4 regions of the Lysinibacillus sp. FSL H8-0500 genome follow, and region 2 is predicted to be linked to each of the others. Evidence: riboswitches for the same ligand, from Rfam matches in the RefSeq annotation. Region 2 holds a riboswitch; each other region holds the start of a gene.
The links. Region 2 has a riboswitch for thiamine pyrophosphate ahead of thiC (phosphomethylpyrimidine synthase ThiC). Riboswitches for the same ligand answer to the same signal wherever they lie in the genome.
Positions count from the first base shown of each region.

Region 1: it holds a riboswitch for thiamine pyrophosphate, as region 2 does, so the genes downstream of both, thiW (energy coupling factor transporter S component ThiW) here and thiC (phosphomethylpyrimidine synthase ThiC) in region 2, are expected to answer to the same signal.
Region 3: it holds a riboswitch for thiamine pyrophosphate, as region 2 does, so the genes downstream of both, thiT (energy-coupled thiamine transporter ThiT) here and thiC (phosphomethylpyrimidine synthase ThiC) in region 2, are expected to answer to the same signal.
Region 4: it holds a riboswitch for thiamine pyrophosphate, as region 2 does, so the genes downstream of both, thiM (hydroxyethylthiazole kinase) here and thiC (phosphomethylpyrimidine synthase ThiC) in region 2, are expected to answer to the same signal.

Region 1 covers NZ_CP150292.1:1,026,481-1,029,666, reverse strand. The annotation lists gene MHB44_RS04690 (ABC transporter substrate-binding protein) at 1-144, shown strand, start outside; gene MHB44_RS04685 (MFS transporter) at 296-1,492, shown strand; TPP riboswitch at 1,557-1,664, shown strand; gene thiW (energy coupling factor transporter S component ThiW) at 1,756-2,259, shown strand; gene MHB44_RS04675 (VWA domain-containing protein) at 2,477-3,186, opposite strand, start outside.
Region 2 covers NZ_CP150292.1:322,251-325,436, reverse strand. The annotation lists gene thiC (phosphomethylpyrimidine synthase ThiC) at 44-1,822, opposite strand; TPP riboswitch at 1,967-2,081, opposite strand; gene MHB44_RS01440 (AEC family transporter) at 2,144-3,073, opposite strand.
Region 3 covers NZ_CP150292.1:4,013,336-4,016,521, forward strand. The annotation lists gene MHB44_RS19230 (hypothetical protein) at 1-107, shown strand, start outside; gene map (type I methionyl aminopeptidase) at 136-891, opposite strand; gene thiT (energy-coupled thiamine transporter ThiT) at 1,291-1,845, opposite strand; TPP riboswitch at 1,970-2,077, opposite strand; gene MHB44_RS19245 (DUF4870 domain-containing protein) at 2,205-2,525, shown strand; gene MHB44_RS19250 (hypothetical protein) at 2,581-2,703, shown strand; gene MHB44_RS19255 (SMC family ATPase) at 2,742-3,186, opposite strand, start outside.
Region 4 covers NZ_CP150292.1:3,477,506-3,480,691, reverse strand. The annotation lists gene thiD (bifunctional hydroxymethylpyrimidine kinase/phosphomethylpyrimidine kinase) at 1-523, opposite strand, end outside; gene thiM (hydroxyethylthiazole kinase) at 523-1,278, opposite strand; TPP riboswitch at 1,366-1,464, opposite strand; gene MHB44_RS16500 (acyl--CoA ligase) at 1,648-3,186, shown strand, end outside.

The DNA.
Region 1 (3,186 bases), 700 kb from region 2:
ATGGATGAAGAGGTTGTCACAGACGAACGCCACTACCCTACTGAGGAGCAACGTGAGACATTAGAGGTCTATAAAAATTTAGGACCAGATTATTTAGGGAAATATAATGAATTATTTTTAGAATTTAAAATGAGTATTCGTTAACAAATGCAAAAGGTCTGCCGAGAAAATTTTGCGCTCTCGACAGACCTTCTATTTTATCGAAATGATACTATTTCAGACTTTCAACCGATACACTAAACATCTCCTTATGATAGACTGTAGTATATTTGGTGACAAAAAGGAGAGTTAGTTAATGACCCAGCAAAAGTCTAATAAGGCGGCTTTATATATTTTAATGTTTAATATGTTTATCACAATGGGTAGTATTGGTATTATTATTCCTGTTATGCCGGAGTATTTAAGAATATTTGGCGCAGCAGGGCAAATTCTTGGCATGTTGATTGCAACATTCGCCTTAGCTCAATTTGTATTTTCTCCAATTGCTGGGAATCTTTCGGATCAATACGGTCGAAAAAATTTAATTATTTTTGGTCTTATCCTTTCAGGGCTTGCACAAATTGGTTTTGGATTTTCTACAGATATATGGATGCTCTTTGTTGCCCGCTTTCTAGGTGGTCTTGGCTCTGCGTTTGTAGCACCTCCTATTATGGCTTTTGTTGCAGACGTGACAACCTATGAAGAACGCGGAAAAGGAATGGGGATGTTAGGAGCTGCTATGTCTCTTGGCTTTATGATTGGTCCTGGAATCGGTGGCTTCTTATCAAAAGTAAGCTTGCATTTCCCCTTCTATACTGCTGGCGCTGCGGCTATTTTGGCTGCGCTATTATCATTGTTCTTACTACCATCCACAAAGCCAAGCGTAGTACAAAACAAACAAAAGCAAGACAACCTTGCAAGGCAAATGGCCCGTTCTGTACATATGCCGTATTTCGTTATGCTCATTATTATGATGGTATTCTCATTTGGCATCGCTAATTTCCAAACAACTTTATCGTTATTTGTCACAGAGAAATTCAATTATACACCTGGTGATATTGCCATTATTTTAGTGGTTGGTGGTGCATTTGGCGTAGTCGTTCAAATGTTTGTCATTACACCGCTCTTTAAACGCTTAGGGGAAATGAAGGTTGTCTTAATCAATTTATTCGTCGCAGCTGTCTCTATTTATTTAATATTATTTGTGTCAGGATTTGCGCTTATATTAGTTGTAGCCACGATTTTCTCAACCGCTACTACATTAATTCGTCCTGCTGTTAATACACTAATTTCTAAGCTTGCTGACAATGAGCAAGGCTTTGCTGCTGGTTTGAACAATGCCTACATGAGCCTTGGCAATATGATTGGTCCTGCATTGGCAGGCATTCTATTTGATTGGAATATGAACAGCCCTTATATTTTGGGTGCCATTATTTTATTATCCTGTTTTTTCCTTGCTCTGATTTGGACAATAAAAAAAGCACCACATCTTATGCAGCCTGATACACATTAGTATTGACTATTTTTCAAAATACGGTATATTAAGGTTGTTCTACTAAAAATATCAATAATTTATTTATTACCACTAGGGGAGTCTTTACGAGGCTGAGACGTATATGGTTATATACGGACCCTTTGAACCTGATCTAGTTCACACTAGCGGAGGGAAGTGATGCAACTTGCTTGTTAATATGTATATGCAAGGTCGCTTCCTGCTGTTTAAAGGAAGCGGCCTTTTTATTTTTCTAGTAAACATCATCTAAAGGAGTGCATTTCATGTCTATTCGAAAATTAACAATTATGGCTTTACTGGTAGCAATAGCTATCGCAGGCTCTACCTTTGTATCTATTCCAACGGGGATTGCACGTGCCTATCCTGTTCAACATGCAATAAATGTGATAAGTGCCATTATTCTTGGACCCGTCCCAACCATTATCATTGCCTTTGTTACAGCAATGGTTCGTATCCTTACAGGTACAGGCTCTTTGTTGGCGATTCCGGGAAGTGTTATTGGTGCATTATGTGCTGCGCTTGCCTATAAATATAGCCATAAAATGTGGTTAGCTGGCGTTGGTGAAATAATTGGAACAGGTATTCTTGCTTCACTTATTGCAGTGCCTTATGCTCAATTATTAATGGGAACATCAGTAGCTGCGTTATTTTTTATGCCAGCCTTTTTAACGTCAAGTACCATTGGAGCTATTTTAGGTATTGTCGTTGCAAGCAGCTTACAAAAAACGGTGCTTATAAAACATTTTAAATCCTCACTGTATGAATAGTTAAATAGATTTTAATGGATTTCTGGGAGATTTTTGATCACTTGACTCCTTCTTTTGAGCGAAGCTTTCCTTTTTTGATCATCTGCCCCTTATTTTGAGCAAAACTTCACCCTTTTTGATCACTTACTCTCCACTTTTGAGCGGAGCTTGATCACCTCCCTATAAAACAACAAAAAGCAGTGCAAAATCCTACCTCTTTGCACTGCTCTCTTTCCTACTATGATCGCTTTTTCATACCCTTTAATAGCTGTGCAACATTTGTGTCCTCTGCCTGTACAGGCTGTTGTTCAGCAAGAGGCTCTTTGTGCTTCGGCTTAGTGAGGAAGCTCCAGCCAAAACGTCTAATGGTAATATCCATAAAGAATAACAGCATCCCTGCTAGCATAAGCCATGTCGTAATGTTTTGACGATCTGCTCCCTTTTGTGTAAAGTCACGAAAAGCATCCTCGGGTTCTTTTAAAACAGCACCACCTGTTTGCTTCGCTAATTCCTCTACTAATGACTCATTTATTGGGCGTAACTCATATTCAGCACTATAAGGAACACTTAGCCCTGCCTGATAAATAGCCTGCTCCTCATCAGCAATGCGGAAGAAAATCAATCCGGGTTCTGTTTGTACTGTTGCACGAACTTGGGAAGCAGAAATGGTTTCTAGCTGTGTTGCTAGTTCTTCTCCTGCTTCATTGACCGCTACAATATCTAAAAATGCGGCTTCATTTGTAGGGTCTGTAATCATAAATGAACCCTCTGCGTCTAATCTTACATCATAGGCAACATCATTATAGCTTGGCAGCATTTGTGAAATAAGGGTTTGCCAAAATGTGCCCCAGTCCTGCCACCTTGCCCAATCACCTGTCCATTTACCTGTTGAATCGGATGTAAAGGCAAATGTTTTACCGAGACCATATTGCCACTGCGCTAATACAG
Region 2 (3,186 bases):
AAAAGGACTTGTGTCAAACGAAATCAACACAAGTACTCTTCCCTTATTGATAAATCTGACTACCTGCTTTTTTAAATTCCTCGGCCTTTTCCTTCATACCTTGATGGATCGCCTCAGTAGTATTCAAATCCTTATCCTTAGCATAATTACGAATATCCTGCGAAATTCGCATACTACAGAATTTAGGGCCACACATCGAACAAAAATGTGCTGTCTTTGCCCCCTCTGCTGGCAAGGTTTCATCGTGATATTCCACTGCACGCTCAGGGTCTAATGATAGATTAAATTGATCGCGCCAACGGAATTCAAAACGTGCTTTAGACAGTGCATCGTCTCGTTGTTGCGCACCAGGATGTCCTTTTGCTAAATCAGCCGCATGTGCAGCAATTTTATAAGTGATAACGCCCACGCGAACATCCTCTCGATTCGGTAAGCCAAGATGCTCTTTCGGTGTCACATAACAAAGCATCGCTGTACCAAACCACCCAATCATCGCTGCGCCAATGGCTGAGGTAATATGGTCATAACCCGGAGCTATATCTGTTGTTAGGGGGCCTAATGTATAGAAGGGCGCTTCCTTGCAGACCTCTAATTGCTTGTCCATATTTTCTTTAATCAGATGCATCGGTACATGACCCGGCCCTTCAACCATCACCTGAACATCATGTTTCCAAGCAATTTTTGTTAGTTCGCCTAGCGTTTCAAGCTCTGCAAATTGTGCCTCATCATTGGCATCTGCAATTGAGCCTGGGCGTAAACCATCACCTAAGGAAAAAGCAACATCATAAGCTTTCATAATTTCACAGATTTCCTCAAAGTGCGTATAAAGGAAATTCTCTTGATGATGATATAAACACCACTGAGCCATTATAGAGCCTCCACGAGATACAATGCCCGTTACACGATTTGCTGTAAGCGGTACATAGCGTAAAAGAACACCTGCATGAATGGTGAAATAATCCACACCCTGCTCGGCTTGTTCAATGAGAGTATCACGATAAACCTCCCACGTTAAATCCTCAGCTACGCCATTTACTTTTTCTAAAGCCTGATAAATTGGCACTGTTCCCACCGGCACCGCAGCATTTCGAATAATCCATTCTCTTGTTGTATGAATATGTTTACCAGTCGATAGATCCATAATGTTATCTGCACCCCAGCGCGTTGCCCAAGTCATTTTCTCCACTTCTTCTGCAATGGACGAAGATACCGCAGAATTCCCAATGTTTGCATTGATTTTTACATGGAAATTACGACCGATAATCATTGGCTCCGCCTCAGGATGATTAATATTAGAAGGCATTATAGCTCGCCCTGCTGCAATTTCAGACCGAACAAATTCAGGTTCCATATTTTCTCGGATAGCTACAAACTCCATTTCAGGTGTAATAATGCCATTTTTTGCATAATGAAGCTGTGTTACATTTTTACCTTTTTTAGCACGTAAAGGCTTTCTCGCCAATTCGGGAAAAACATTTTCTTGAATACGCGGGTCATCAGCACGACGAAAGCCATTATCCTCCGGTTTAATCGTACGTCCCTCATATTCTTCAACATCCTCCCGTTCTTCTATCCATGTACGTCGTAAGGCAGGCAACCCTTTTGTAATATCTACCTGATAAGCTGGGTCTGTATAGGGCCCACTTGTATCATATACTCGCACAGGAGCATTTTCCTCATCCCCAAAGCTACCAGTTGTTGGGCTTAATGCAATTTCACGCATAGGTACTAAAATATCTGGACGTGATCCTTCCACATATACCTTTTTGCTCCCTTCAAAGCTGGACATAATCATCATGTTCTTTTCACTAATTGCTGACATAAGCTACTTCTCTCCCTCAAATATATTTGGATACAAGGACCGAATCTAGCTCACCCCAACAAAATAAATAAAAGCCGAATCCAAAATAATCATTTGGATCCGGCCGTCAATGTAAAGGTCTATTGATTGCATACATTATACGATGCAATAGCTTCTTAACTTTCCCACGCTGGTATGAGCCAGATCAGGTCCAAAGGGTCAAGAAACTTCGTAGTGTTTCCCTCTCAGCCTGACTCATCAGACTCCCCTAGTTAATACTATTTAGTTTGATGCTAGTGTAGCAGATATTACTAAGAGATGGAAGCTTATTTTTTCCTTCTACTACGCAAATAATATTTCTGCTAGATAAATAATAACTGTTACCGTTATACAACTAACAATCGTTGAAAATAATACAGTTTGTGCAGCGATTGCTGATTCCACATCGTATTCTAATGCTAGACTAGAGCTATTGCGGGATGTTGGAAAAGCACTGGCGATCAGCAATGATTGTGCAACAACTCCGTCCAAGCCCAATAGAAAAATAACCGCCAATGCTATAGTCGGCCCAATAATTAAACGCGTAAAACAACTAATAAAAACCGTTTTATTAAACATTGATTTTATTTCAAGCTGTGATAGCTGTGCACCCAAAGTAATTAATGCCACCGCAATAAAACCATCTGCTACATGGTCTATCGGAATTCTAATAAACTGTGGAATACCAATATTCCAATAGTTCATAGCGACTCCAATAATAAGTGCGTGAATAATCGGCATTTTAAAAAAGTCTTTGATAATTGAGAGACCTGATTTTGTAGAGGAAATTAAATTATATAAACCATATGTATAAGTTGTCATATTTTGAAATATAACAAGAATGACTTGAATGGCTACACCAATGGGCTGCATGGCAAAAATCATCTGAGCAACAGGAATACCATAATTCCCTGAATTAATGAGTACAACGCTATTTTTAAAGACAGCTGCCTCCGTTTTAGCTAATCCAAGCCCTTTCGCTAAAAGGTGACTAAGCAGCATTTGACTCCCCATGAACAGCACAATAAATAGCGCAACCTCTCCAAGCACAGATAATTCTACACTTGTTTCATATAAATTAATAAAAACAGCTGCTGGCATAAAACAATAGGTAATAAGCTGCGATAATGCTTTTAAGTTAAAACGAAATTTCTTTTGCAAGATCGCCCCTAGTACAAGTAACACTAAGATAGGCGCTACAATTTGAAAGAAAATCATGCCGAGATAAGCCACATAAATGCCCTCCTTTCCATCCCTAATAGTAGTGCTGATTATTCATGAGGTCAATCAAAGCGTAATAATAGCTCGGTTATCCTTTCGTTATAGTGTGCTATCCATTCCTTTAC
Region 3 (3,186 bases), 1.1 Mb from region 2:
ATAATGGTTTTGATGAGTTACTTGTCACTACAGCTTCCTTATTTTTATGTGGTGCCCTCTTTGTTGGCATCTTATTTATGAAAAAAAATCCTGCCTACCAAAAATAATTGGTAGACAGGATTTTTTGCAGCTCTATTATTCCTCATCTAATGATGTTAAAATAATTGGTTTATCTTTTGTTACAATGATGGAATGTTCAATTTGAGCAACAAGTGATTTATCAGGCGTCACAAATGTCCAGCCATCGCCAGCTTCTACAATATGCTCTGCTTTTGCGGAAATAAACGGCTCCACCGCAAGCACCATACCTTCCTTCATAATTGTAGAATCCCACGCATCATAATAGTTTAAAATATGATTTGGCTCATCATGTAAAGACTGCCCTAAGCCATGTCCTGTTAAATTCATAATAACAGTTAGACCGTTAGCATTCGCCTCACGCTCAACTGCTTTCCCAATTTGATTTAGTTTAGAGCCAGCTTTTACCTTTGTCATTGCTCGATCAAAAGCACTTTTGGCAACACGGCATAGTTTGTCTTTGTCCTCATAGCCATCACCTACTACAAATGAAATACCTGTATCCGCAAAGTAGCCATTTAAAGAGCCAGATACATCAATATTCACAATATCTCCTTCTTTGATGACACGTTTTCCTGGAATACCATGCGCCACTTCCTCATTGATGCTTATACAAGTATAGCCCGGGAAATCATACTCTCCCTTCGGCCCAGAAATAGCACCTGCCTCTGCAAACATGCGGCCTGCCATTTCATCTAGCTCAAGCGTTGTCACACCTGGTTTTGTAGCCGCCTTCATCACTTCACGAATTTCAGCACAAATGCGTCCAATTTTTTTAAAAGCTTCAAGCTCCTCTTGCGTTTTTACAATCATCTTTAACGACCCTTTCCTGTTAAATGTCTACCCTTAACTATAACATAACTTGCCAAGCATAGAACTCAAAACGCTTGAAATATTATATGCTGGATTGAATGATACAGGAGGGACATTTGGCTTTTAGTCATAGTCATTACATTTAACTTTGGTTGCCGTTAATTTTCCCGGCAATACAAGGTTTTCTTATTATCAAACAATCTATAGCCTTATTATTTTCACGATTATAGTCTATTGTTTTATTAGATAATGTGATCGTAGTATTGTAAAGGCTAGCTGCTCCTCTTATGTGCTACATGTGAAGGAAAAATATTTTTGCATACAATTATCTAGTAAAAATCCCACAAAAAGTACTACATCAACTTTTTTGTGGGATTTTATATTGATAAATAAAATTAATTAACGGCGTAATAATTGTGGTGCGGCTGTAAAGACTAATACACTAATAATTACCGTTAAAATTGTGGCAGGCAGCATGTATGTACCATTATAGATAATGGAATAGAGCCATGCATTTTGATCACCTGCATATTCTGCAAAAAACACTGCGCCTGCACAAGTATGCGCTGCATAACGTAAAAAGCCCGCCAGCACAGTGCCTATTATAATATAACGTGCCATTTTTACTTTATTACTATTTTTAGCAGCCTCGAGTAATGGTCGCCGTACGAATGCCGCTAGCCCTACAACGGTAAAAGCAACACCATAATCTAATAGCCCCTGAAGCCAGTGTACAATAAAAGCGCCAAACATTGTCTGCATTACACCTACGAGTAACCCTGTTGTAAGTCCAGCTACTATGCCCCAGCGAAATGCGATGAGGACAATAGGCACCATAACAAGACTAACAGAGCCACCTTGTGCCCATACTTTAAAGGAGATTTGATCCAGCACAAGGCCAATCGCAGCAAATATTGCAATCTCCACAAGCATCATTAATCTTTCTTTGTTCATAAATATTCTCTCCTTTGTTCCGATGTAGGATACAAGAGCAGGAATAGAAATACATACATGTGCCTCTTACTGACATCTTAGAATAAAAAAATGATGTCAGGACAGAGCCTCACATCATATAAGTGTCGGTTTCTATCCACATCCCTACGCAAGTTTTAACTTACAGGTTCAAAGAGTCAAGGCATTACGTGCCCAGTCTCAGCTGACATCATCAGCCCCCCTTGTGGTCATTACATCTGAAATTTTTTTAAACATCTTTATTGTACGCAAACGCTGTGAGAATGACAACCTCTTCCACACATGATTTTTTGAAACTTTACTATTTTTCATGCGTAAATATTAAAAAAGGAGGAACAACTATGGAGAACCCTAAAATTTTATCCGCCTTTAGCTATCTCAGTATTTTCTTTGCCCCTTTTATCGTGCCATTAATTGTTTACCTTGTTGCTAAAGATCATGATGTAAAAAGCCATGCTATTCGCGCACTGATTTCGCATTTAATTCCTGTTCTTTTTGGAATACTGTTCTTTATTGTCTTTATTTTTTCTACATTTAGTTTGGATCCAGCCTCAGGAAATACCTTTCTTATTATTTGGCTTGTATCGTTTGCTATTTATACCATCGTATCAATTGGCATTGTGATCTGGAATATTGTGCAGGCAGTTCGTGTGATTCGCTAATGTTTTAATCGAAGAATAAACAGGTAGTAATAAAAATAAAAGGAGCTGTTTTTAAATGAAAGTATCAAACGTTGTGAAAACCGCTGTAAAATTAGCACCTATTGTGATACCTATTGTAAAAAAGGTTATGGACTCAAAGAAAGGAACAACGCCTAAAACAACGCCTCGTATAAAGTAAATGGTTGGCTCAGGAATTTTGAGCCACTCCTTTTTTCATTACTTTACTTCAAAATATGTTTGGCTATGTCCATTTAATGTTTTCTCTACATGTAAGACTGCTGGCATAGCAGATTTTAATTCAGGAACGTGCGAAATAACGCCAATCATACGACCTGAATCTTGTAAATCAATCAATGTATCAATCGCTTTATTTAATGACTCCTCATCAAGTGAGCCAAAGCCCTCATCAATAAACATTGTTTCAATATGAACATTGCCTTGGAAGCTTTGAATCACGTCAGCCATCCCTAAAGCAAGGCTTAAGGAAGCATTAAACTTCTCTCCGCCTGATAATGTTTTAACATCTCGTAACTGATCTGTAAAAGCATCATAGACATCTAAGCCAAGCCCGCTTTGCTTGGCATGTTTCTCAAGTCTATCCGAGCGTCTTAGCTCAAATTGACCATTCGATAAATGAGAAAGACGCATATTTGCTGCTTCT
Region 4 (3,186 bases), 1.7 Mb from region 2:
GCCCGCCTTTGATAATCGCACAGTGTACACCTGTTGCTAATAGATGGTCAGCAGCTTTTTTTATATCAGCGATTGTGTTGATTTTTTTGCCTGTCAATGTTTCAGCTTCCGGAATATTTGGCGTGACAATAGTTGCGATTGGCAGTAAATAATGGATAATAGCATCAATGGCTTCTTGCTGTAATAAACTTTCGCCACCTTTGGCAATCATCACAGGATCAACAATAAGTGGTATGTTTGTATCAGCTATTACTTGCGCAATTGTATGAATAATAGCTGAGGAAAATAACATGCCTGTTTTGACAGCACTTATTGAAAAATCATCAAGCAATGCCTGTAGTTGTTGTTTTACAAAAGCTGCCTCAATTGGCAGAACACCTGAAACACCTCGTGTATTTTGAGCAGTTAAAGCTGTAATAACGGTTGTTCCAAACACTTTTAATTCCTGAAAGGTTTTTAAATCAGCCTGTATGCCAGCACCGCCACCACTATCAGAACCAGCGATTGTTGTCACAATGTGCATTATTGCTCACCGCCCTTGGATAGACGACCTAGTTCATTTAACACAGCAATTTGAAAATCACCTATATATTGTGTAGAAGCAGCAGCTTGCTCGGCAATTTGTTTATAAAGCTTTAGTATCTCAGCTAACTGATGATAGGGCTGCTGATCAGCTACATAAGCAGCACAACAAATAGCACTTAAAAGGCAGCCTGTTCCAGTGACCTCTGTCATTTGGGCATTTCCACCTGCAATCCATTGCTGCTGATTGCCATCTGTGATAAAGTCCTTTTCACCTGTAACAATGACGATACATTGATACAGCTTGGCCACTTTTTTTGCTTCATCCTCTACAGAAATAGAGCCTGTTCCACTATCTACACCCTTTTGCTGCCATTCTACATGAGCAATTGCCGCAAGTTCTCCAATATTGCAACGAATAGCTGCAAATTGAATTTCTTCGAGTAGGTATTGTACAGCTTGTTTACGGTAGTTTGTTGCACCAGCGCCTACTGGATCTAACATAACAGGGATACCAAGCGCATTTGCCCTTTTTCCAGCCAGTAACATAGATTTTTTCATGGTATCATTCAGTGTGCCGATATTAATTAATAAGCTTGAGGAAATTTTTACCATTTCCTCCACCTCATCGTTGCCATCAGCCATAACAGGTGAAGCACCAATTGCTAATAGTCCATTTGCTTGGAAGTTTGCGACGACATAATTTGTAATGCAATGAATTAATGGATTTTTTTGCCGAATTTTTTGAATAATCATTATAGGTCCTCCTTATTGGACGAACGTAAGCATGCAAAAAGGCCCTTTTTGTGTAAAAATACACGCAAAAGAGCCCTTCATCAATAAAAATAGATGGATATTGCTCCCTACGCCAGTATTAACTAACAGGTTCAAAGGGTCAGGTTTTACCTTCTCAACTCATAATGAGTCCCCCTGCAATCTTGTTTTCAGTTGACCAAAATGTACCATACTTTTTTAGCTTGTTCAAGAGAGAATTCATATGAATATGACCGATACCATATAACTAAATATGATAGTTGTCATGACTTTTGGTAAATTGAACGCAAAGCATTGAAAAACACAAAATAGGAGATTTATAATGTGTCATAACAAAAGGGGGCATTTGCCGTGAAAAGACAAGATTTGATTGCACCAGAATGGTATAATATTACAGAGGAAATTGAAAAATATGCACAGGATACAACTAAAAATGCATTAATTATTTGTGATGAACATCAAGAGGTTCAATGGATTACATACACGCATTTACTTGAAAGGGCCAATCAGGCAGCACATGTTTTTACAAAACAAGGCTTAACAAAAGGTGATGTGATACTAGTGATGGTACCACGCTCTGTCGAAGCCTATATTGTTTATATTGCTGCTTTAAAAGCGGGTTTAACGATTATTCCAAGCTCAGAAATGTTAAGAACCAAAGATATTGACTATCGCATTCAACATGCAAATGTACAAGCTATTATTGCCTATGAGCCTTATATTGAACAATTTGATAAGGTGGAAAATTTACAGGGTATACAGCAATTTGTAATTGGTAATGCACATGAACCATGGCAACCATTACTAGAAAATATGCAATATCAATCAACAACTTACATAAATCCTACTCCAACCAAAAGCACAGATATTGCTTTTTTAGCCTATACAAGTGGTACAACAGGTAATCCTAAAGCCGCAGTCCATAGTCATAGCTGGGGCTATGCACATTTACGTACATCAGCTCCCTATTGGTTAGGTGTCCAAGAGAATGATATTGTTTGGGCTACAGCAGCACCTGGCTGGCAAAAATGGATATGGAGTCCGTTCCTTGCTACATTAGGAAGTGGTGCAACAGCATTTGTCTATAAGGGGAAATTTGATGCAGCTACTTACCTAACATTGCTTGAAAAGTTCAATATTAATGTTCTATGTTGCACACCAACGGAATATCGTTTTATGGCAGCACTTGATCATTTACAGCGATATAATTTAAGTGCCGTTCGTCAGGCTGTGTCAGCAGGTGAGCCTTTAAATAGTGAGGTGATTAAAGTATTTTCAGATGTTTGTCATGTACAAATACGAGATGGCTATGGTCAAACTGAAAATACATTACTTGTTGGTACAATGGTGGGAATGGAAACAAGAGCTGGTTCGATGGGAAAACCAACACCTGGCAATACAGTAGACATTATTAATGACGAAGGTCAGCCAGTTGCTGTCGGAGAAGTGGGAGATATAGCCGTCCACCGAGCAACACCTGCACTCTTTAAAAAATATTTAAAAGACCCTGAACGTACACATTTACAATTCCGTGGTGATTGGTATATTACAGGAGATCGTGCCTATAAAGATAAGGATGGCTACTTTTGGTTTGAGGGGCGAGGTGATGATGTCATTATTTCTTCAGGCTATACAATTGGCCCATTTGAAGTGGAGGATGCCTTAATGAAGCATCCAACTGTCAAAGAAGCGGCTGTTATAGCAAGCCCTGACAAGGTTCGAGGAAATATTGTCAAGGCATTTATTGTTCTTCATCAGGGTGAAATCGGTGATCAGCAGCTTATGCAAACACTTCAGCAGCATGTAAAAACATTAACAGCACCCTATAAATATCCTCGTGCCATTGAGTTTGTAGAAGAGCTACCAAAAACCTCTTCAGGGAAAATTCGC